2 linked regions of the Variovorax paradoxus EPS genome follow. The protein of the gene in region 1 interacts with the protein of each later gene in a pairwise test. Links are inferred from orthologs where the notes say so. Each region holds a gene or a part of one and is shown on either strand. Other genes may lie near its edges. The genes, in order: VARPA_RS02160 and VARPA_RS28410.

Region 1 (9,759 bases):
CCGTAGGGCACGGTCTGATCGGCGCGCAATTGCACTTCGGTGTCCTTGCTGTCCGCCGCGGACTTCTCGAGCTGGGCCGCCAGCTCTTCGTGGGTCACGGGCTTGTCGTTCAGAAACACCTTGCCCGATGCATCGACCGCGAGGCTCACGAACTTGGGCGTGTCGTTGGGCTGGCCGGCATCGGTTTGCGGCAGGTCGAGCTTGATCGAACTGGCCATCAGCGGCGCCGTGATGATGAAGATCACCAGCAGCACCAGCATCACGTCGACCAGCGGCGTGACGTTGATGTCCGAGAGCGGCCGTTGTCCGCCAGCGCCCGTCGCACGCCCACCGCCTGCGGCGCTGCTGCCGAGCGAAGTGCGTCCGAAGGCCATGGTTCTCGCAGCTCCTAGACCGGCATCGGCCGCGCGGGCGGCGGTGCAACGGGCGCGGGCGCCGCGCCGAAGCTGCCGAGCAGGTCGTGCGCGAAGCCTTCGAGCTCGGCTTCGATGCGGCCGATGACGCGTCCGAAGACGTTGTAGGCCAACACGGCCGGAATGGCGACCGCCAGACCGAAGGCGGTCATGACGAGCGCTTCGCCGACGGGGCCGGCCACCTTGTCGATAGTGAAGCCGCCGGTCTGGCCCGCGATGCCCGTCAGCGCGCCGTAGATGCCCCAGACCGTGCCGAGCAACCCGACGAAGGGCGCCGTGGCGCCGACAGTGGCAAGAAGAATCTGCCCGGCCTGCAGGCGCCGCAATGCGCCGTGCAAGGCATCGCGCAGCACGCGCGTGAGACGCTGGTTGCGATCGGCCGTGGCGCCCAGCGTTCCATTGACGTTGACGGCCGCCGCATTCTTGATGGCAACGACCGCGGGCAAGACCAGCGCCGCGCGGTCGAAGGCCTGGAGCTTCTGCTCGGCATCGGCCAGCGTGGCCGACTGCCAGAACGCCGCGATGCTGCGCAGCACATCGCGCGTGCCGCCGCGCAGCAGCCACGTCTTCCAGAGAATCACGACCCAGCTCGCGATCGACATCGCCAGCAAGAGCGCCGCCACCGAGCGGCTGACGCCGTCGCCATGGGTCAGCAGTTCGAGGACGCTCATCGGAGTTGACCTTAACGTAGACCGAGCACGTCGTACATGTCGAACAGGCCGGACTTCTGCTCGGCCAGGAAGCGCACCGCGCGCAGGGCGCCCTGCGCGTAGGTCACGCGGCTCGACGACTTGTGCGTGATCTCGATGCGCTCGCCGATGCCCGCGAACAGCACGGTGTGGTCGCCGACGATGTCGCCGCCGCGGATGGCCGAGAAGCCGATGGTCGACGGATCGCGCTCGCCCGTGATGCCTTCGCGGGCGTAGACGGCGCAGTCCTTGAGATCACGGCCCAGCGCGTCGGCAATGACTTCGCCCATCTTGAGCGCGGTGCCCGAGGGCGCGTCGACCTTGTGGCGGTGGTGGGCCTCGATGATCTCGATGTCGTAACCGGTCGACATCGCCTTGGCGGCCATCTCGAGCAGCTTGAAGGTGACGTTGACGCCCACGCTCATGTTGGGGGCCAGCATGATGGCCACGTCTTTCGCGATCTCGGCGATTTCTGCCTTCTGCGCGTCGCTGAAGCCGGTGGTGCCGATGACGGCCTGCACGCCGAGCTCGCGGCAGACCGCGAGGTGCGCGAGCGTGCCTTCGGGGCGGGTGAAGTCGATGAGCACCTGCGCGTCTTTGAGACCCGTGCGCAGGTCCGCCACGATGGGCACGCCGCTCGTGAAGCCGAGGAAAGCGGCGGCATCGTTGCCGATGGCTTCGCTGCCGGCGATGTCGAGGGCACCGGCCAGGCGGCAGTCAGGCGCATTGCGCACGGCCTCGATCAGCATGTGGCCCATGCGGCCCGAAGCGCCAGCGATGGCGATGCGGCGAGGCACGGAGGTGGCGGAGGGGGAGGAAGAGGTAGGTTGAGTCACGCGGATTCAGTCATCGGAATGGCCCGCAGGCCACTTGGAACCATGGGGGACCGGACGGACGCCGCCTGACTCGGCGGGCGCCGCCCGCTCTGGTTGCGCTCAGCGCGCGGCTTCGAGCGGTGGGTAGGCGGCCGGCAGCGGGGGCACGGTCGTTGCCGAGGCGGAGGCATCGGCTTTCCCGTCCTTGGCCGGCGCGAATTTCTTGAGCTCGTCTTCCGTGGCTTCGAGCGGGGGCACCTTGCCGGTTTTCTTGCGGGTGTCGAGCGTGGCGACGAATTCTTCTTCGCTGGGCATCTCGTCGCCTACGAAGCGGTCCATCAGCTCGCCGTTGAAGAACACGGTCAGGTGGCGCTCCTGGGGTTCGACGCCCTGGCGGCGGATGGTGAACACGTAGTCCCAGCGATTGGCATGGAACACGTCGTTCAGCAGCGAAGTACCGAGGATTTCACGCACCTGCTGGCGCGACATGCCGGGCTTGAGCGCCGCGACCTGCTCCTTCGACACGAAATTGCCCTGGACCACTTCGACCTTGTAGGGCGTGACCGCGGCCAGCGCGCCACGCGTGCGATCGCTGAAACCGCTGCAGGCACCGAGGCAGAGCGTCGCGGCGACGGCAGCAGCCAGCAGCCAGGAACGGCGTTGGAAAATGGCAAGCATGGGAGGAAAAGGGGGTAGCGATATGATCGGCCATTGTAGCGGCTGGCCTTTTCAGGACCTGACCGCGGCACAGGGCGCAGGAACCATCATGGCCAATATCGACGAACTCAAAAATACCGGCCTCAAGGCCACCTTGCCACGCCTGAAGATTCTGGAAATCTTCCAGACGGGCAGCCAGCGGCACATGACGGCCGAAGACGTGTTTCGCGTCCTGCTCAACGAACATTCCGACATCGGCCTTGCCACCGTTTACCGCGTGCTCACGCAGTTCGAGCAGGCCGGCATCCTGGAGCGCAGCCACTTCGAGAGCGGCAAGGCGGTCTACGAACTCAACGAAGGCACGCACCACGACCACCTGATCTGCACCTCGTGCGGCAAGGTCGAGGAGTTCTATGACGCCGAGATCGAGCGCCGCCAGCAGATGATTTCCAAGGACAAGGGCTGGATCCTGCAGGACCACGCGATGTCGCTCTACGGCCTCTGCGGCGACTGCGTAAAGAAGCGCTAGAACAGGGCTTACCCCCAGTCTTCGCGCACTTCGTGTCGCTTCGCCAACCCCCTTTCAGGGGGCGACACCGGCGGCCCGGCAAAGCCGGTTCCGCGGTGTCCCTGGCAAAACGGGGTCAGTCTTGGCCGGTTTCCATCGCCTTGTGGTGGCGCGCCACGAAATCCGCATAGGTGTCGATGCCGCGCAGCTGCAGGATCGAATTGCGCACCGCCGCCTCGACCAGCACGGCGATGTTTCGCCCCGCCACCACCTGGATGATGACCTTGCGCACCGGGATGCCCAGCACGTCCTGCGTGAGCGGCGCCGAGGGCATGCGCTCGTAGTCGCGCTCGAAGCTGTCACGGCGCACCAGGTGCACGATGAGCTTCAGGCGCATCTTCCGGCGCACCGCCGTCTCGCCGAAGATCGCGCGGATGTCCAGGAGGCCGATGCCGCGCACTTCCAGCAGGTTCAGCAGCAGGTCGGGGCAGCGGCCCTCGATGGTGTTCTGGTTGATGCGGTAGAGGTCGACCGCATCGTCGGCCACCAGGCCATTGCCGCGTGAAATCAGCTCGAGCCCCAGCTCGCTTTTTCCGAGGCCGGACTCGCCCGTGATCATCACGCCCATCCCCAGGATGTCCATGAACACACCGTGCATCGAGGTGCGCTCGGCGAAGTGCTTGGACAGGTAGGCGCGCAGCAGGTCGATCACGAAAGCCGACGATTCGCGCGTGGCGAAGAGCGGCAACTGGGCGCGTTCGCAGATCGACAGCAGTTCGTCGGGCGGCGCCTGGCCGTCGGCCAGCACCAGCATCGGCGGCTCCAGCGTGACGATGCGGGCGATTCGGCGTGCGCAGTCGTCGGGGCTTCCGCGCGTGAGGTAGGCCACCTCGCGGGCGCCGAGGATCTGCACGCGGTACGGGTGGATGTAGTTGAGGTAACCGACCAGGTCGGCGGCAGACTGGGCGCGGCTGATGACCTCGGGATCGAACTGGCGCTCCGAAGCGCCGAGTCCCGCGAGCCATTCCCAGCGGAGCGACCCGCGGAACTCCTCGAACATGGCATCGGCGCTGATGACGGTCGGCTTCATGCGGTCAGAAGGCGGCGCTCGGCGCCGGCATTGGATGGATGAGTGACAGGGGAGGTGTCGCGCAGCTTAGCAGCAGCCGCGCACGCCGACGCATGCGCTCAGGCGACTTGGGTCGACTGCCAGCCGGCGATCAGGCCGTGGAGCGCGGTGGCATCGGTGCTGGACTTGATTTGCTCGCGCAGGCCGGCGTCGCTCAGCAGTTCGGCGATTTCGGAGAGGATTTCGAGGTGCTTCTGCGTGGCCGCTTCGGGCACCAGCAAAAAGATCAGGAGCGCGACGGGTTGCTCGTCGGGAGCGTCGAAGCCGATGGGATTCGCCAGCTGGAACACCGCGGCCATCGGCGCCTTGAGGCCCTTGATGCGGCCATGCGGAATGGCAACGCCGTGGCCCAGGCCGGTGGAGCCGAGGCGCTCGCGCGCAAAGAGGCTGTCGGTGATGAGGGCGCGCCCCAGGCCATGGAGGCTTTCGAACAGAAGGCCAGCTTCTTCGAAAGCACGTTTCTTGCTGGTAGCGTCAACGCTCACAAGCACTTGGGCGGGCGGCAGGATGGACGCGAGGCGATTCATGGTGGGAGCAGAGCGGGGGCGATTATGCACCCGGTTGGTAAAAACCCCCAGTCCCCCTATCTACTTTCTGTTTACATGTTGCCCAGAGGCCTCGCTGCCCCAGGCAGAAGCCGGCAGAAACCAACAGAAAACCCAAAAGTCCGACGGCGATGGTCGGAAAAGCAAAAGGCCGCCCGAAGGCGGCCTGTGGTGCGAGCGGGCCCGAGAGCCCCGCTCCTTGTTCACATCACGCGTTTGGGCGCGACGTGATGGTGGTCCTGCAGGCGGTCCTTGTGGCGAACAACCTGGCGGTCGAGCTTGTCGACCAGCTCATCGACCGCAGCGTAGAGATCAGCGTGGCTCGACTCCGCGAACATGTCATTGCCCTTGACGTGAATGTTGCACTCCGCCCTTTGGCGGCGTTCCTTTTCCTTCTGCTTTTCCACCGTGAGGATCACCTTCACATCGACCACCTGGTCGAAGTGCCGTGTGATCCGGTCCAGCTTGCTCGTGACGTAGGTGCGCAAGGCAGGGGTGACGTCGAGGTGATGACCGCTGATCGTCAAATTCATGAATGACCTCCTGAGAATTGACGGTTGGGGAAATGACCCCGCTCCGGATTGGAGCGTGGCCGGCGAAACAGGTGTGGTGCGGGGAAAGGGAGAGAAGAGGAGGAAGGGGAGGAAAGAGGGGTCGGTCGATTCACTATGCCCAAGCTGTCACGGTATTGCAATACCTGGGTTCTCCGGGTGGCGAGAGCGCCTGGGGCCTGCTTCAATCCGCTATTGAATCGATAGCTGCCCGTGCAGCTTGGCCCGCCTTCGTGGCGCTTTGCTTGCAAGTGTTAACGCACTTCTCGCCTGGTGACCCTCCCGGGCGAAGGGCCAGCCGCTTCAGCGCCAGGCCGCGCGCATGCGGTTGCGCAGGTCGATCACCGCGGCGGGCGGAGGCACCGCGGGCGGCTGAACCGGCGGTGGTGGCCAGGTCTGCTGCTCGAAGCCAGCGAGATCCGATTCCGTGATGAAGCGCGTGCGATTCGCATACAGATGCCGGTCGCCCCGCACCGCCTGCTGCGTGATGTAGAAGCGCTGCGGCACCAGGAGGTGCAGATGGTCGCGGGCCCGCGTCATCGCGACGTAGAGCAGGCGCCGCTCTTCCTCGAGTTCGTGCGCGCTCTGCGCCACGTCGGCCGGCAGGCAGCCGTCGACCACGTTGAGCACATGTACCGAGTTCCATTCCTGGCCCTTGGCCGAATGGATGGTGGAGAGGATCAGGTAGTCCTCGTCGAGCAGCGGCGGCCCCGGGCGATCGCTCGTGGCTTCGGGCGGATCGAGCGTGAGCTCGGTCAGGAAGCGCTCACGCGAACCGTAGCCCGCGGCGAGGCGCACCAGTTGCTCCACGTCCTGGCGGCGCACGCCGGAGGTGTCGTCGTAGAGCCGCTCCAGGTGCGGCAGATACCAGCCCATCGCCAGCTCCACATCGGCCGGCCACGCCAGCGACGGCGCACGCAACGCGGCGTAGGCCTCGGCGAACCCGGCCCACTGCTCGCGTGCCGCGGACGGCGGCACGAAGTCGCGCACGGCCGCGGCCGGATCGGCCGCCTGGTCCATCGCATCGAGCAAGCGCGTGCCGGTGACGGGCCCGATGCCGGGAATCAGCTGCGTGACGCGAAACCCCGCCATGCGCCCGCGCGGGTTCTCGGCAAACCGCAGCACGGCAAGCAGGTCCTTCACATGCGAAGCCTCGAGAAACTTGAGCCCGCCGAACTTCACGAAGGGGATGTTGCGGCGTGCCAGTTCCAGTTCGAGCGCCGCGCTGTGCGACGAGGTGCGAAACAGCACCGCCTGCGACTTGAGCGCAAGCCCGCCCTCGCGGTGCGCGAGCACCTTGTCGGCCACCCAGCGCGCCTGCCCGGCCTCGTCGGGCACCAGCACCAGTTGCGGCTTGCCGGCGGAGGGCTTGTCGGTCCAGAGCGTCTTGGCATGCCGCTCGGCCGCCTGCGCGATCACGCGGTTCGATACGTCGAGGATCGGCTGCGTCGAGCGGTAGTTGCGCTCCAGCGTGACCACCCTCGCCTCCCGACTGAACTGCGAAGGGAAATCGAGGATGTTGCGCACCGTCGCGCCGCGGAACGAGTAGATCGATTGCGCGTCGTCCCCCACCACCGTGACGCCGCGCCCATCGGGCTTCATCGCCAGCAGGATCGAAGCCTGCAGCAGGTTGGTGTCCTGGTACTCGTCGACCAGCACATGGTCGAAGCGCGCGCCCACGGCTTCGGCCAGCGCGGGCTCGGCGACCATCTCGGCCCAGTAGAGCAGCAGGTCGTCGTAGTCGAGCACGTTCTGCTGCTGCTTGGCTTCGACGTAGGCGCCGAACAGCGTCTTGAGCTCGGCCTCCCATTCGCCGCACCAGGGGAAGGCCTCCTTCAGCACCTCGGCCACCGAGGCGCGCGTGTTCACGCAGCGCGAATAGATCGAGAGGCACGTGCCCTTGCGCGGGAAGCGGTTGACCGTGGAAGACAGGCCCAGCTCGTGGCGCACCAGCCCCATCAGGTCTTCGGCATCGCCGCGGTCATGGATCGTGAAGTTCTCGTCGAGTCCGATCTGTTGCGCGTACTCGCGCAAGAGCCGCGCCCCGATGCCGTGAAAGGTGCCGGCCCACGGCAGCGCGGGCGGGCGTTCCGACTTGAGGCCGAGCACCTTGGCCAGCACCTGGCCCGCGCGGCGCTCCATTTCCTGCGCGGCGCGGCGCGAGAAAGTCAGCAGCAGCAGGCGCTGCGGATCGACCCCGTCCGCGATCAGGTGCGCCACCCGATGCGCCAGCGTGCTGGTCTTGCCGGAACCGGCACCGGCAATCACCAGCAGCGGGCGGTGATCGTCGGCCACCGCAGCGCCGACGCCGTGCTCGACGGCTGCGCGCTGGTCGTCGTTGAGCGTGGCCAACGCCGCGGCAAGGCGCTCGGCTTGCGTCTTCGGCGCAGCGGAAATTACGGGGGGCGCAGCGGTCTGCATGGGCACGACTTTACTGTATGTCCGTCCAGTTCAGTCAGGTTGCCGACATGTGCCCGGTGACATAATCGCGCCTCGCTGCAACCGGAGACTCCCCATGGAAACCGCCCCGTCTCGGCAGCTTTCAACTCCCCTCTGACGCGCTCGCGCCGGGCCCGGGAATTGAAAGCGCCCCTCCCTCGCCCACCGTTTCAGTCATCCCCGGGAGTGAGCCCATGCTCAACATCTTTACGCTCGCCAACGGCCGCCTCGTCCAGGAAGAGATCGAGTCGCTGGAAGAGCTCTCCAAGTTCCAGCCGATCTGGGTCGACCTCGAATCGCCCACGCTCGAAGAAAAGCGCTGGATCAAGCAGTACTACGGCCTCTCGATTCCCGAAGACGCGATGGACGAGGACATCGAGGAGTCCGCCCGCTTCTACGAGGAAGACAACGGCGAGCTGCACATCCGTTCCGACTTCCTGATCGACGACGACGAAGACCCGCGCACCGTGCGTGTGGCCTTCATCCTCAACCAGCACAACACCGATCTGCGCAGCCGCGGCGTTCTGTTCTCGATCCACGACGAAGACGTGCCCGTGTTCCGCCTGCTGCGCATGCGCGCACGCCGCGCGCCGGGGCTGATCGAAGACGCCAAAGAAGTGATGCTCAAGCTCTTCGACGCCGACGCCGAATACTCGGCCGACACGCTGGAGAACATCTACGACGAGCTCGAAGTGGCGGGCAAGAAAGTGCTCTCGGGCAACGTCACCGACGAGCTGGCCGGCGAGGTGCTCGGCCTCATCGCGCGACAGGAAGACTTGAACGGCCGCATCCGCCGCAATGTGATGGACACCCGCCGCGCGGTGAGCTTCATGATGCGCAGCAAGATGCTCAACGCCGAGCAGTTCGAAGAGGCCCGGCAGATCCTGCGCGACATCGAATCGCTGGACAACCACACGGCCTTCCTCTTCGACAAGATCAACTTCCTGATGGATGCGACCGTCGGTTTCATCAACATCAACCAGAACAAGACCATCAAGATCTTCTCGGTGGCGAGCGTCGCGCTCTTGCCGCCCACGCTGATCGCGAGCATCTACGGCATGAACTTCAAGTTCATGCCCGAGCTCGACTGGGCCATGGGCTATCCGTATGCCATCGTGCTGATGGCGGCGAGCGCGCTGGTGCCGATGTGGTACTTCCGCCGGCGCGGCTGGCTCAAGTAGCCGGCGGCGGAACTCACAACCGCCACGCTCTCTACAGCGGCTACCAGCCGATTTCACTGGAGGTCACGAATTCGATGTGCCATGCGTAGGGATCTGGGTTCGTCGGGTTATCGGGGTTTGCTGCCGAACCGCCAGATAACAGCAGCTTCCCGCTGGACATGAGCGAAGCCGAATGCCCGGAGCGAGCTGCCAGCAACGTCCCCCACGACTGCCACATGTTCGTCAGCGGATCGTAGACCTCGACGTTGCTCAGTGGGGAGGGGATCGTTCTGCGAAACCCCTGCGTCGATTGATCGATCTCACCCTGAATGCTCCCACCGGCGACGAGCACCCGCCCTGTCGGCATCAACGTCGACGAGAAACCATTCCGACCGACGAGCAGACTGCCTGCCGACGACCACATGTTGGTGGAAGGATCAAACAACTCAGCCTGCGCAACGGTCCTGAGGCCACAGGAGCAGGCGTGCGCAACCGTTCCAGTCGCGCCCCCGACAGCGAGCACTTTCCCTGTGGAAAGCAGTACGCCGCGATGGCCCGAGCGGGAAGTTGCCAGCCGTCCGACCGTGGTCCACTTTTCGGTGGAAGGATCGAACACTTCACTGTCGGCAATGGTGCCTCCGAGCAGGCCACCCGAAACGAGAATCTTCCCATTCGCCATCAACGTGAATGCACCGCCCTGGTGATCCATCGAGGCCGTGGCGCTTGCCCGCCAAACGCCTGTATCGGGGCGGTACAACTCGACGAGATTGCCATCAGACGCGAGCACTCGGCCATCGAGCAGCAAAATGAGTTGCCGCACGGTTGCCAATGTCACGAAGCCCCCACTGGGCGT
Region 2 (10,123 bases), 5.7 Mb from region 1 along the record:
CGGCCTTCAACACCGCGGTGAGCTTCGTCAGCAACACCAACTGGCAGGGCTACGCCGGTGAATCGACCATGAGCTATCTCACGCAGATGCTCGGTCTCACGGTGCAGAACTTCTTCTCCGCCGCCACCGGCATCGCGGTTGCCTTCGCGCTGGTGCGCGGCTTCGCGCGCCGCGGAGATGGCGCCGGAAGCAAGGGCCTGGTCGGCAACTTCTGGGCCGACATCACCCGCGTCACGCTGTGGGTGCTGGTGCCGCTGTCGTTCGTGCTCGCGGTCTTCTTCGTGGGCCAGGGCGTGATCCAGAACTTCGATGCCTACAAGGACGTGGCCACCGTCGAGACCACCGCCTTCCAGCAGCCGAAGAACGGCGCCGACGGCCAGCCGCTCAAGGACGAGAAGGGCGCCCCGGTGATGGAAGACGCCACCACCAGGACGCAGACCCTCGCCATGGGCCCGGTCGCGTCGCAGGAAGCGATCAAGATGATCGGCACCAACGGTGGCGGCTTCTTCAACGCCAACTCGGCGCACCCCTACGAGAACCCGACCGCGCTCAGCAACCTGCTGCAGATGATCGCGATCTTCCTGATTCCGGCGGCCCTGTGCTTCGCCTTCGGCCGTGTCGTCGGCGACATGCGCCAGGGCTGGGCCGTGCTCGCGGCGATGACGGTCATGTTCGTCGTCGCGGTGATGGTGATCACGCCGGCCGAGCAGGGCGGCAATCCGTTGTTCGCATCACTCGGCGTCGACCAGGTGTCCAGCGCATTGCAGAGCGGCGGCAACATGGAAGGCAAGGAAGTGCGCTTCGGCATCGACGCCTCGGCGCTCTTCGCCGCCATCACGACCGCGGCCTCGTGCGGCGCGGTGAACGCGATGCACGACTCGCTCACCCCGCTCGGCGGCATGGTGCCGATGGTGCTCATGCAGCTTGGTGAAGTGGTGTTCGGCGGCGTCGGCAGCGGCCTCTACGGCATGCTGATCTTCGCGATGCTCGCGGTGTTCATCGCGGGTCTCATGATCGGCCGCACGCCCGAGTACCTGGGCAAGAAGATCGAGGTGCGCGAGATGAAGCTCATCTCCATCGCGATCCTGGTCACGCCGATCCTGGTGCTGGCCGGCACCGCGGTGGCGGTGATCGCAGGCGCCGGCAAGGCCGGCATCGCGAACCCCGGTGCGCACGGCTTCTCGGAAATCCTCTATGCGTTGACCTCGGCCGCCAACAACAACGGCAGCGCCTTCGCCGGCCTCTCGGCCAACACGCCGTTCTACAACGGCCTGCTCGGCCTCGCCATGTGGCTCGGCCGCTTCGCGATGATCGTGCCGGTGCTGGCCATTGCCGGCTCGCTGGCCGCCAAGAAGCGCCTGCCCGTCACCAGCGGCACGCTGCCCACGCACGGCCCGCTGTTCGTCTCCTTGCTGATCGGCACCGTGCTGCTGGTCGGCTTGCTCAACTACGTGCCGGCGCTGGCCCTCGGGCCGATCGTCGAACACCTGGTGCTCTGGAAATAAGAAGGAGCCCACCATGACTGCCAACACCAAAACCTCTCTCTCGCTGCTCGACGCAGCGCTGGTCAAGCCCGCCCTCTGGGGCGCCTTCGCCAAGCTGGACCCGCGCACCCAGTGGCGCAACCCTGTGATGTTCATCGTCTATATCGGGAGCATCCTCACCAGCCTGCTCTGGGTGCATGCGCTGAGCTTTCCCGGCGACACCGGCATGAAGCCCGGCTTCGTGCTCGCCATCACCGTGTGGCTGTGGTTCACCGTGCTGTTCGCGAACTTTGCCGAGGCCCTGGCCGAAGGCCGCAGCAAGGCTCAGGCCGCTTCATTGCGCGGCTTGCGCAAGGACACCTGGGCCAAGAAGTTGACGGAGCCGCAACAGCAGCACCATGGCGGCCAGTGGCTGCCGGAGCAGGCGCCCAACCTGCGCAAGGGCGACGTCGTGCTGGTCGAGACCGGCGACGTGATTCCGCTCGACGGCGAAGTCATCGAAGGCGTGGCCTCGGTCGACGAAAGCGCCATCACCGGCGAATCGGCGCCCGTGGTGCGCGAATCGGGTGGCGACTTCTCTGCAGTGACCGGCGGCACCCGCGTGCTGTCGGACTGGCTGGTGGTGCGCATCTCGGTGAACCCGGGCGAGTCGTTCCTGGACCGCATGATCGGCATGGTCGAAGCGGCCAAGCGCCAGAAGACGCCCAACGAGATCGCGCTCACCATCCTGCTGGTGGCGCTCACGCTCGTGTTCCTGATGGTCACCGTCACGCTGCTGCCGTTCTCGGTGTTCAGCGTGGAGGCCGCGGGTGCGGGCACCGTGGTGTCGCTCACCGCGCTGGTCGCGCTGCTGGTGTGCCTGATCCCGACCACCATCGGCGGCCTGCTCTCGGCCGTCGGCGTGGCCGGCATGAGCCGCATGATGCAGGCCAACGTGATCGCGACCTCGGGCCGCGCGGTCGAAGCGGCCGGCGACGTCGACGTGCTGCTGCTCGACAAGACCGGCACCATCACGCACGGCAACCGCCAGGCCAGCGCCTTCCTGCCAGCGCCCGGCGTGACCAAGGCGCGCTTGGCGCGTGCCGCGATGGTTGCATCGCTGGCCGACGAAACGCCCGAAGGCCGCAGCATCGTCGACCTGGCGCGCCGCGACGGCCTCGAAGCCACGGCCGTGGAGGGCGCACGCTTCGTGCAGTTCACCGCGCAGACGCGCATGAGCGGAGCCGACCTGCCCGCCGCCCCCAACAGCCTCGATACCGATGTCGTCCTGTTGCGCAAAGGCGCTGTCGAAGCGGTGCGCCGCCACGTCGAAGCGTTGGGCGGCAGCATGCCCGCCGAGATGCTGCGCGCGGCCGAAGAGACGGCGCGCCGCGGCAGCACGCCGCTGGCCGTGTCGGAAGGCAATCGCGTGCTCGGCGTGGTCGAGCTCAAGGACATCGTCAAGACCGGCATCAAGGAGCGCTTCGCCGAACTGCGCCGCATGGGCATCAAGACGGTGATGATCACCGGCGACAACAAGCTCACCGCCGCGGCCATCGCCGCCGAGGCCGGCGTGGACGACTTCCTCGCCGAAGCCACGCCCGAGGACAAGCTCGCGCTCATCCGCAAGTACCAGTCCGAAGGCCGCCTGGTCGCGATGACCGGCGACGGCACCAACGACGCGCCCGCGCTCGCGCAGGCCGACGTGGCGGTGGCGATGGGCAGCGGCACGCAGGCCGCGAAAGAGGCCGGCAACATGGTCGACCTCGACTCCAACCCGACCAAGCTGCTCGAAGTGGTGGAGACCGGCAAGGCGCTGCTCATGACGCGCGGCTCGCTCACCACCTTCTCGATCGCAAACGACGTGGCGAAGTACTTCGCGATCATTCCCGCGATCTTCGTCTCGACCTATCCGCAACTGGGCGCGCTCAATGTGATGCGCCTCGCGAGCCCGTCGTCGGCGATTCTTTCGGCGGTGATCTTCAACGCGCTCGTCATCGTGTTCCTGATTCCGCTCGCGCTCAAGGGCGTGCGCTACCGGCCGGTGGGCGCTGCCGCACTGCTGCGCCGCAACCTGGCCATCTACGGCCTGGGCGGCCTCGTCGTCCCCTTCATCGGCATCAAGTTGATCGACTGGCTGCTCGTCGCAGTCCACCTGGTCTGAGGAGCATTTCTCATGAACAACAACAGCAGCATTCTTCGCCCCGCCATCGTGCTCTTCGCACTGCTGAGCGCACTCACCGGGCTCATCTATCCGATGGCCGTCACCGGCGCCGCGAAAGCGGTGTTTCCGAAGGAGGCCGCGGGCAGCCTGATCGTGCTGGACGGCACGACGGTCGGCTCGAAACTCATCGGGCAGAACTTCAGCGATCCGAAGCACTTCTGGGGGCGCCCGTCGGCCACCGCGCCGCAGCCCTACAACGCGAGCGCCTCGGGCGGCGCGAACCAGGGGCCGCTCAACCCGGCGCTGACCGATGCGATCAAGGCTCGCGTCGAAGCGCTGCGCGCCGCGGACCCGGGCAACACCGCGCCGGTGCCGGTCGATCTCGTCACGGCCTCGGCCAGCGGGCTCGATCCGGACATCAGCCCCGCCGCCGCGCACTACCAAGCGGGGCGCGTTGCGCGTGTGCGCGGGGTGCCGGTCGAACAGATCAACGCGCTGATCGAGAAGCACACCCAGGGCGCGCTCTGGGGGCTGCTCGGTGAATCGCGCGTCAACGTTCTCGCACTGAATCTCGCGCTCGATGCATCGGTGCGTTGAGGAGAAAAACATGGCTTATGCCGCTTATCGTGAACACCCCGGCGTGCTGCGAACGCACGCTCCCATGACCGCCACGAGCCCGTTCTATGTGCTCGATGTCACCGTCTGCTGCGCCGACGCATTGCGCGTGCGCCGCAGCATCGCGGGCTCCCCCGATGCGGGCGTGGTGCGCTGCGAGCCGCTGTTGCACGCCCTGTGCTCGCAAGAGAGCGACGCACCTTGCGTGCGGCTCATGATCCGCCTGCCTATCGCCAGTTACGCCGAGGTGCTGCACCGCCTGATCGAGTGCGTGCCCTCCGGCGAAATCGGCCGGCTCGTGAGCTGGCGCGAGCACCTGGCACGCTGCGGGCTGCGCGATGGTCACTGATCTCTTTCATGCGTTGTTGGCGCTCGCGGCGCTGTTCGTGCCGCTCGGCTTTGCGTGGTGGGCGCTCTCGCGCACCGCGCGGCGGCACGAGGCCAAGCGCCGCAAGGGCGGCCCGATGCGATAACCTGCGCAGCCACCGCCATGCATGACGCCCGCCCCGACCCCGATGCCCTGATTGCGCAACTGCGCAACGACGAGGCGCGTGCACTGCGCGGCAAGCTGCGCATCTACTTCGGCGCCAGCGCCGGTGTCGGCAAGACCTGGGCAATGCTGAGTGCGGCCCAGCGCGAGCGCACCGCGGGGCGCGATGTACTCATCGGTGTGGTCGAGACGCACGGCCGCAGCGAAACCGCCGCGCTGCTCGCGGGGCTCGATACACTGCCGCTGCGCGAGCTGGCCTACCGCGGCCGCACGCTCGCCGAGTTCGACCTCGACGCCGCGCTCGCACGCAAGCCCGCCGTGCTGCTGGTCGACGAACTGGCCCACACCAATGCCCCCGGATCGCGCCACGCCAAGCGCTGGCAGGACGTGCAGGAGCTGCTGGCCGCAGGCATCGAGGTGTGGTCGGCGCTCAATGTGCAGCACCTCGAAAGCCTCAACGGCACCGTCGGCGCGATCACCGGCGTGCGTGTGCACGAGACGGTGCCCGACACCGTGCTGGACGAGGCCGACGAAGTGGTGCTGGTCGACGTCACGCCCGACGAACTCACCGCGCGGCTCGCAGCCGGCAAGGTTTATCTGCCGCAGCAGGCTGAGCGCGCCGCGCAGAATTTCTTTCGCAAGGGCAACCTGATCGCGCTGCGCGAGATTGCGCTGCGCCGCACCGCCGAGCATGTGGAAGACGATGTGCGCGGCTGGCGGGTCGAGCAGTCCGGGGCGGTCGGCAACGGGCAGGGCGGCGCTTCGCTGCAGGCCTGGAACACCTCGGGCGCGATCCTCGCCTGCGTCGGTCCGCACGAAGGCGCGGCACAGACGGTGCGCACCGCGGCGCGGCTCGCGGGCCAGCTCAACGTGCGATGGCATGCGGCGTACGTCGAAACGCCGCGGCTGCAGCGCCTCGCTGCCGCAGAGCGCGACCGCATCCTCGCAGTGCTCAAGCTCGCCGAGGAACTGGGCGCTGCCACCGCGGTGCTCACGGGTTCCGATGTGGCCGAGCAACTGTCCGAGCAGGCCCGCCGGCTCAACTGCGCGACGCTGGTGATGGGGCGGTCCGAGCCGGTCGGCGGATGGCGTCGTTGGTGGCCCGCCACGCGGGTCTCGTTGCCGCGCGCGCTGGCGCAACGCGCGCCCGCGCTCGATATCCTGGAAGTCGGTCGTGCCGACAGCGCGCGCCGCCTCGCGCGCACGCCGCTCAACACGCCGCGCGCCGACGACGACGATCACGAGAAGGCGCCGATCCACTGGCCCGGCTACGCGTGGGCGACGGCCACCAGCGTGGCACTCACCCTGCTCTGCACGCCGCTCGCCAACGTGCTCGAACTCTCGAACATCGTGATGCTGTTCCTGCTCGGCGTGGTCGGTGTCGCGATGCGCTTCGGGCGCGGGCCTTCGGCGCTCGCGGCCTTGCTCAACGTGGCCGCGTTCGATTACTTCTTCGTGCCGCCGCGCCTGTCGTTCGCGGTGAGCGACGTGCAGTACGTGCTGACCTTCGCGATCATGCTCGGCGTCGGCCTGCTGGTGGGGCAGCTCACCGCGGGGCTGCGCTTTGCGGCCGGCGTATCGACCAGCCGCGAACGGCGTGCGCGCTCGCTGTTCGAACTCACGCGCGAACTCTCGGCGGCGCTGGAGAGCACGCAGGTCGTCACGCTCGGCGCCGCCGCGGTGCAGGGCCACTTCGGCGGCCATGCGCTGGTGCTGGTGACCGATGCGGCCGATCAGCTCGTGCTGCCGACAGAGCCGCCCGAGGGCTTCGATGCGCAGGTCGCCGACTGGGCCTTCCGCCACGGTCAACCTGCAGGCCTTGCGACCGCCACATTGGCTGCGCAGCCTTGGCACTACGTGCCATTGAAGGCGCCGATGCGTGTGCGCGGGGTGCTGGCACTGTCGCCCGCGCAGCCGCGCTGGTTGCTGATTCCGGAGCAGGCGCAGCAGCTCGACACGCTGGCCCGGCAGATCGCGATCGCGCTGGAGCGCGTGCACTACGTCGAGGTGGCGCAGCAGGCCGTGGTCGAGATGGAATCGGAGCGCCTGCGCAATGCCCTGCTCGGCGCGATCTCGCACGACGTGCGCACGCCGCTCACCGCGCTGATCGCGCTGGCCGAATCGCTGCAGACGCTGCCGGCCGAAGAACACGGCAACGCGGCACGCGCCATCGTTGCGCAGGCGCACGAGCTGCACGCGCTGGTCAACAACCTGCTCGACATGGCGCGGCTCGAAAGCGGCATCGCGGGCGGCGCGGTGAACCTGCGGCGCGACTGGCAATCGGTCGAGGAGGTCGTGGGATCGTCGATCCGCGCGGCGCACACGTCGCTGGGCGACGCCGTCGTGCAGACCACGCTCGATGCGGACCTTCCGCTGGTCGAATTCGATGCGGTGCTGATCGAACGCGTGCTCGTCAACCTGCTGGAGAACGCCACCAAGTACGGTGCGCCACCCATCGTGGTGGGCGCACGCGCCGAACCCGGCACGCTGGTGCTCACGGTGCGCGACCACGGGCCGGGCCTGCCTGCCGCGCTGCTGGGCCACGAACAGAAGCTGTTCGACAAGTTCACCCGCGGCGAGGCCGAATCGGCCACACCGGGCGTCGGCCTGGGGCTCGCGATCTGCCGCGCGGTGGTGAGCGCGCACGGCGGCGAAATCACGGCGGCCAACGCGCGCGACGGGGGTGCAGAATTCACCGTCACCCTGCCACGCCGCGAGCCGCCCGAACCGGCCGAAGCCCAACTCTGAACCCATGCCATCCCCCACCGCCATCGTGATCGAGGACGAGCCGCAGATCCGCCGCTTCGTGCGCGGCGCGCTCGAAGCCGAGGGCTGGCTGGTGCACGAGGCCGGCACGCTGCGCGACGGCCTTGCCGCGGCCGGCACGCGGCAGCCCGACCTGCTGGTGCTCGACCTGGGGCTGCCCGATGGCGATGGCGTCTCATTGATCCGCGATGTGCGCGGCTGGTCCGCGGTGCCGATCATCGTGCTGTCGGCACGCACCGACGAGGCCGACAAGATTGCAGCACTCGATGCCGGCGCCGACGACTACCTCACCAAGCCCTTCGGCACCGGCGAGCTGCTGGCCCGCGTGCGCGCCAACCTTCGCCGCCCGCGCGCCGCCGGTGGCGGCAACGATGAGCCTGCCGAAGCCGTCTTCCGATTCGGCGAGATCGAACTGGACCGCGCCGCACGCATCGTGCGCCGCGCCGGCGCCGAGGTGCACCTGACGCCGACCGAATACCGCCTGCTCTCCGTGCTGGTCGCGAATGCGGGCCGCGTGCTTACGCAGCGCCAGTTGCTGCGCGAGGTGTGGGGGCCGTCGCATACGGACCAGAGCCACTACCTGCGCATCTACATGGGGCACCTGCGGCAGAAGCTGGAAGCCGATCCGGCGCAGCCTCGGCATCTGTTGACGGAGACGGCGGTGGGGTATCGGTTGGTGGTCTAGCTGCCGGGAGGTGCGACGGCATCACCGCCTTCGACGCTGCCCGCTCTGGCCTCAGAGGCATCCCCACAGATATACCGATTTCTTCTTGGCGACCGCCTCGTTCGCAAGCCTTCGGAGATCTTCCACAACGGGATGCAATTCCGCGGGATCGCACGCGAGCTCTTCCGTCTTTGCCCATTTTTCAAGCACGGGGCCGAGCGACCCGGAATCCAGGCGCGTCAACAGGATCGTCAGCTCATCGGGAAATCGGTTGAGCCATGCATCGCTGTCCTCGCCGATCTCGATGTACTCGAGGGTGTGCCTGTCGACATCCCATTCCTTGCCTTCCATGATGGCCCAGAGCGTGGTGATCTCGATATCCGTAAAACGCTTGTGCTGCGCGGGGTCCAGCAGTTCCTCGATCTCGTCGCCTTCATCGGGCTCTTCGATCCGGTTGGCGTAGCGCAACGCCTCCGTGGGGTTGGCGGCGAAAAAATCCGAAAGTATTCCCATCTTTTGTTCCTCAAGAGTTGAATGGAGGGCTGCCGAAGCGCATGGTCTGCGAAGCCACAGATCCTGATGTCGATTACATCCTCCCGCTGCATCGTCAGTTTTACGGATCGATGACGGCCACCGAGGCCGGCCGATGCCTCCGCACCTGTCGCGTTGCGAGGCTTTTGCGCGGACAAGCACTGTGGCTCCCAGCCAACATGACCATGGCGCACGGCTTGTCTTCGGTGCCGCGCACAAAGACAATGCGCCCCACCATGAAATTCATCCAAGCCATCGAGGCGAGCATCACCGCCACCTAACACCGCCTTCGATCGCGTTCGGAAGGCGTTGTGCCTTCCGGTCTCCAACCCCGGCAGGCTCGTCCCTCCGGGGTTTTGTTTTTTCAGAGTTCACTTCACACCATGCGTACCTACGACAAGCTGATCGCCACGATTCCCCTGCGCCGGAGCGTGGACACCGTGCGCCCGGGCTCCGGCCGCCGCATCAGCAGATTGCACATCTCTCGTCGCTAGCCTTCAGGCGAATCTCGCCTGGGCTGGCGCACCGCCAACCAGGCATCCGAAGCGCATTTCGCGCTTCGACAAGAAAGATTCGTCATGAACCCGAAACTCAGAAACATCCGCAACATCGGCATCATTGCCCACGTCGACGCGGGCAAGACCACCACCACCGAACGCATCCTGTTCTACGCCGGCGAGAGCCATCACATCGGTGACGTGAGCCGCGGCACGGCCCGCATGGACTTCGAGCCGCAAGAGCAGACGCGCGGCATCACCATCAGCAGCGCGGCCATCACGGTCCACTGGAACGCAACGCAGATCAACCTGATCGATACGCCCGGCCACATCGACTTCAACATCGAAGTGAACCGTTCGCTGCGTGTGCTCGACGGTGCGGTCGTCGTGTTCGACGGCGTCTCTGGTGTGGAGCCACAGACCGAAACGAACTGGCGCCTCGCGGACAAGTACCGCGTGCCGCGCATCGCTTTCGTCAACAAGCTTGACCGGCTCGGCGCGGACTTCCTGCGCGTGGTCGCGATGATGGAAGAGCGCTTGGGCGTGACGGCGGTTGCCGTGCAGTTGCCCATCGGCTCCGAAGGCGACTTCCGCGGTGTGATCGACCTGATCGGCATGCGCGCGCTTGTCTGGGACAAGGACGATGCCAGCCAGCCGTATCGCGTGACGGACGTACCGGCCGATGCATTGGCGCTGGCGTTGCACCATCGTGCACGGCTCGTGGAGCTTGCGGTCGAACAGGACGAAGCATCGATGAACGCCTACCTGAATGGCGAAGAACCGACGCCCGAAGCGCTGTGCGCGTGCATCCGCAAGGGTGTACTGGCCGGTGCCTTCGTGCCCGTGCTCGCCGGTTCGGCATTCCGCAATCGCGGCGTGGAGCCTTTGCTCGATGCCGTGGTGGACTGGCTGCCCAAGCCCGGCGAAGTGGAG

What was found.
Region 2: the proteins of VARPA_RS02160 (region 1) and VARPA_RS28410 interact in binary tests that used the Escherichia coli proteins (3 or more experiments, as listed by UniProt). The link is inferred for Variovorax paradoxus EPS from one-to-one orthologs.

Annotation. Positions count from the first base shown.
Region 1 is NC_014931.1:456,707-466,465, reverse strand. Bases 3,005-5,914 are described here. They hold VARPA_RS02160 (PTS sugar transporter subunit IIA), read right to left. Parts: upstream 4,739-5,914; coding sequence 4,271-4,738; downstream 3,005-4,270. Other genes in these bases: VARPA_RS02150 (ATP-dependent helicase), read right to left, coding at 5,611-5,914; hpf (ribosome hibernation-promoting factor, HPF/YfiA family), read right to left, coding at 4,960-5,289; hprK (HPr(Ser) kinase/phosphatase), read right to left, coding at 3,219-4,172; fur (ferric iron uptake transcriptional regulator), read left to right, coding at 3,005-3,103. Also shown: VARPA_RS02190 (ExbD/TolR family protein), read right to left, coding at 1-374; VARPA_RS02185 (MotA/TolQ/ExbB proton channel family protein), read right to left, coding at 389-1,084; dapB (4-hydroxy-tetrahydrodipicolinate reductase), read right to left, coding at 1,096-1,899; VARPA_RS02175 (outer membrane protein assembly factor BamE), read right to left, coding at 2,038-2,595; more of fur, read left to right, coding at 2,684-3,004; more of VARPA_RS02150, read right to left, coding at 5,915-7,728; magnesium/cobalt transporter CorA, read left to right, coding at 7,941-8,927; VARPA_RS02140 (Kelch repeat-containing protein), read right to left, coding at 8,968-9,759. UniProt on the Escherichia coli protein: Seems to have a role in regulating nitrogen assimilation.
Region 2 is NC_014931.1:6,177,931-6,188,053, reverse strand. What follows is about bases 4,407-7,680. They hold VARPA_RS28410 (DUF4118 domain-containing protein), read left to right. Parts: upstream 4,407-4,732; coding sequence 4,733-7,480; downstream 7,481-7,680. Other genes in these bases: kdpE (two-component system response regulator KdpE), read left to right, coding at 7,485-7,680; VARPA_RS31860 (hypothetical protein), read left to right, coding at 4,581-4,715; VARPA_RS28415 (hypothetical protein), read left to right, coding at 4,407-4,591. Outside these bases: potassium-transporting ATPase subunit KdpA, read left to right, coding at 1-1,505; potassium-transporting ATPase subunit KdpB, read left to right, coding at 1,519-3,627; potassium-transporting ATPase subunit KdpC, read left to right, coding at 3,640-4,224; more of VARPA_RS28415, read left to right, coding at 4,289-4,406; more of kdpE, read left to right, coding at 7,681-8,183; VARPA_RS28400 (hypothetical protein), read right to left, coding at 8,235-8,675; VARPA_RS28395 (hypothetical protein), read left to right, coding at 8,717-8,974; fusA (elongation factor G), read left to right, coding at 9,272-10,123. UniProt on the Escherichia coli protein: Member of the two-component regulatory system KdpD/KdpE involved in the regulation of the kdp operon. KdpD may function as a membrane-associated protein kinase that phosphorylates KdpE in response to environmental signals.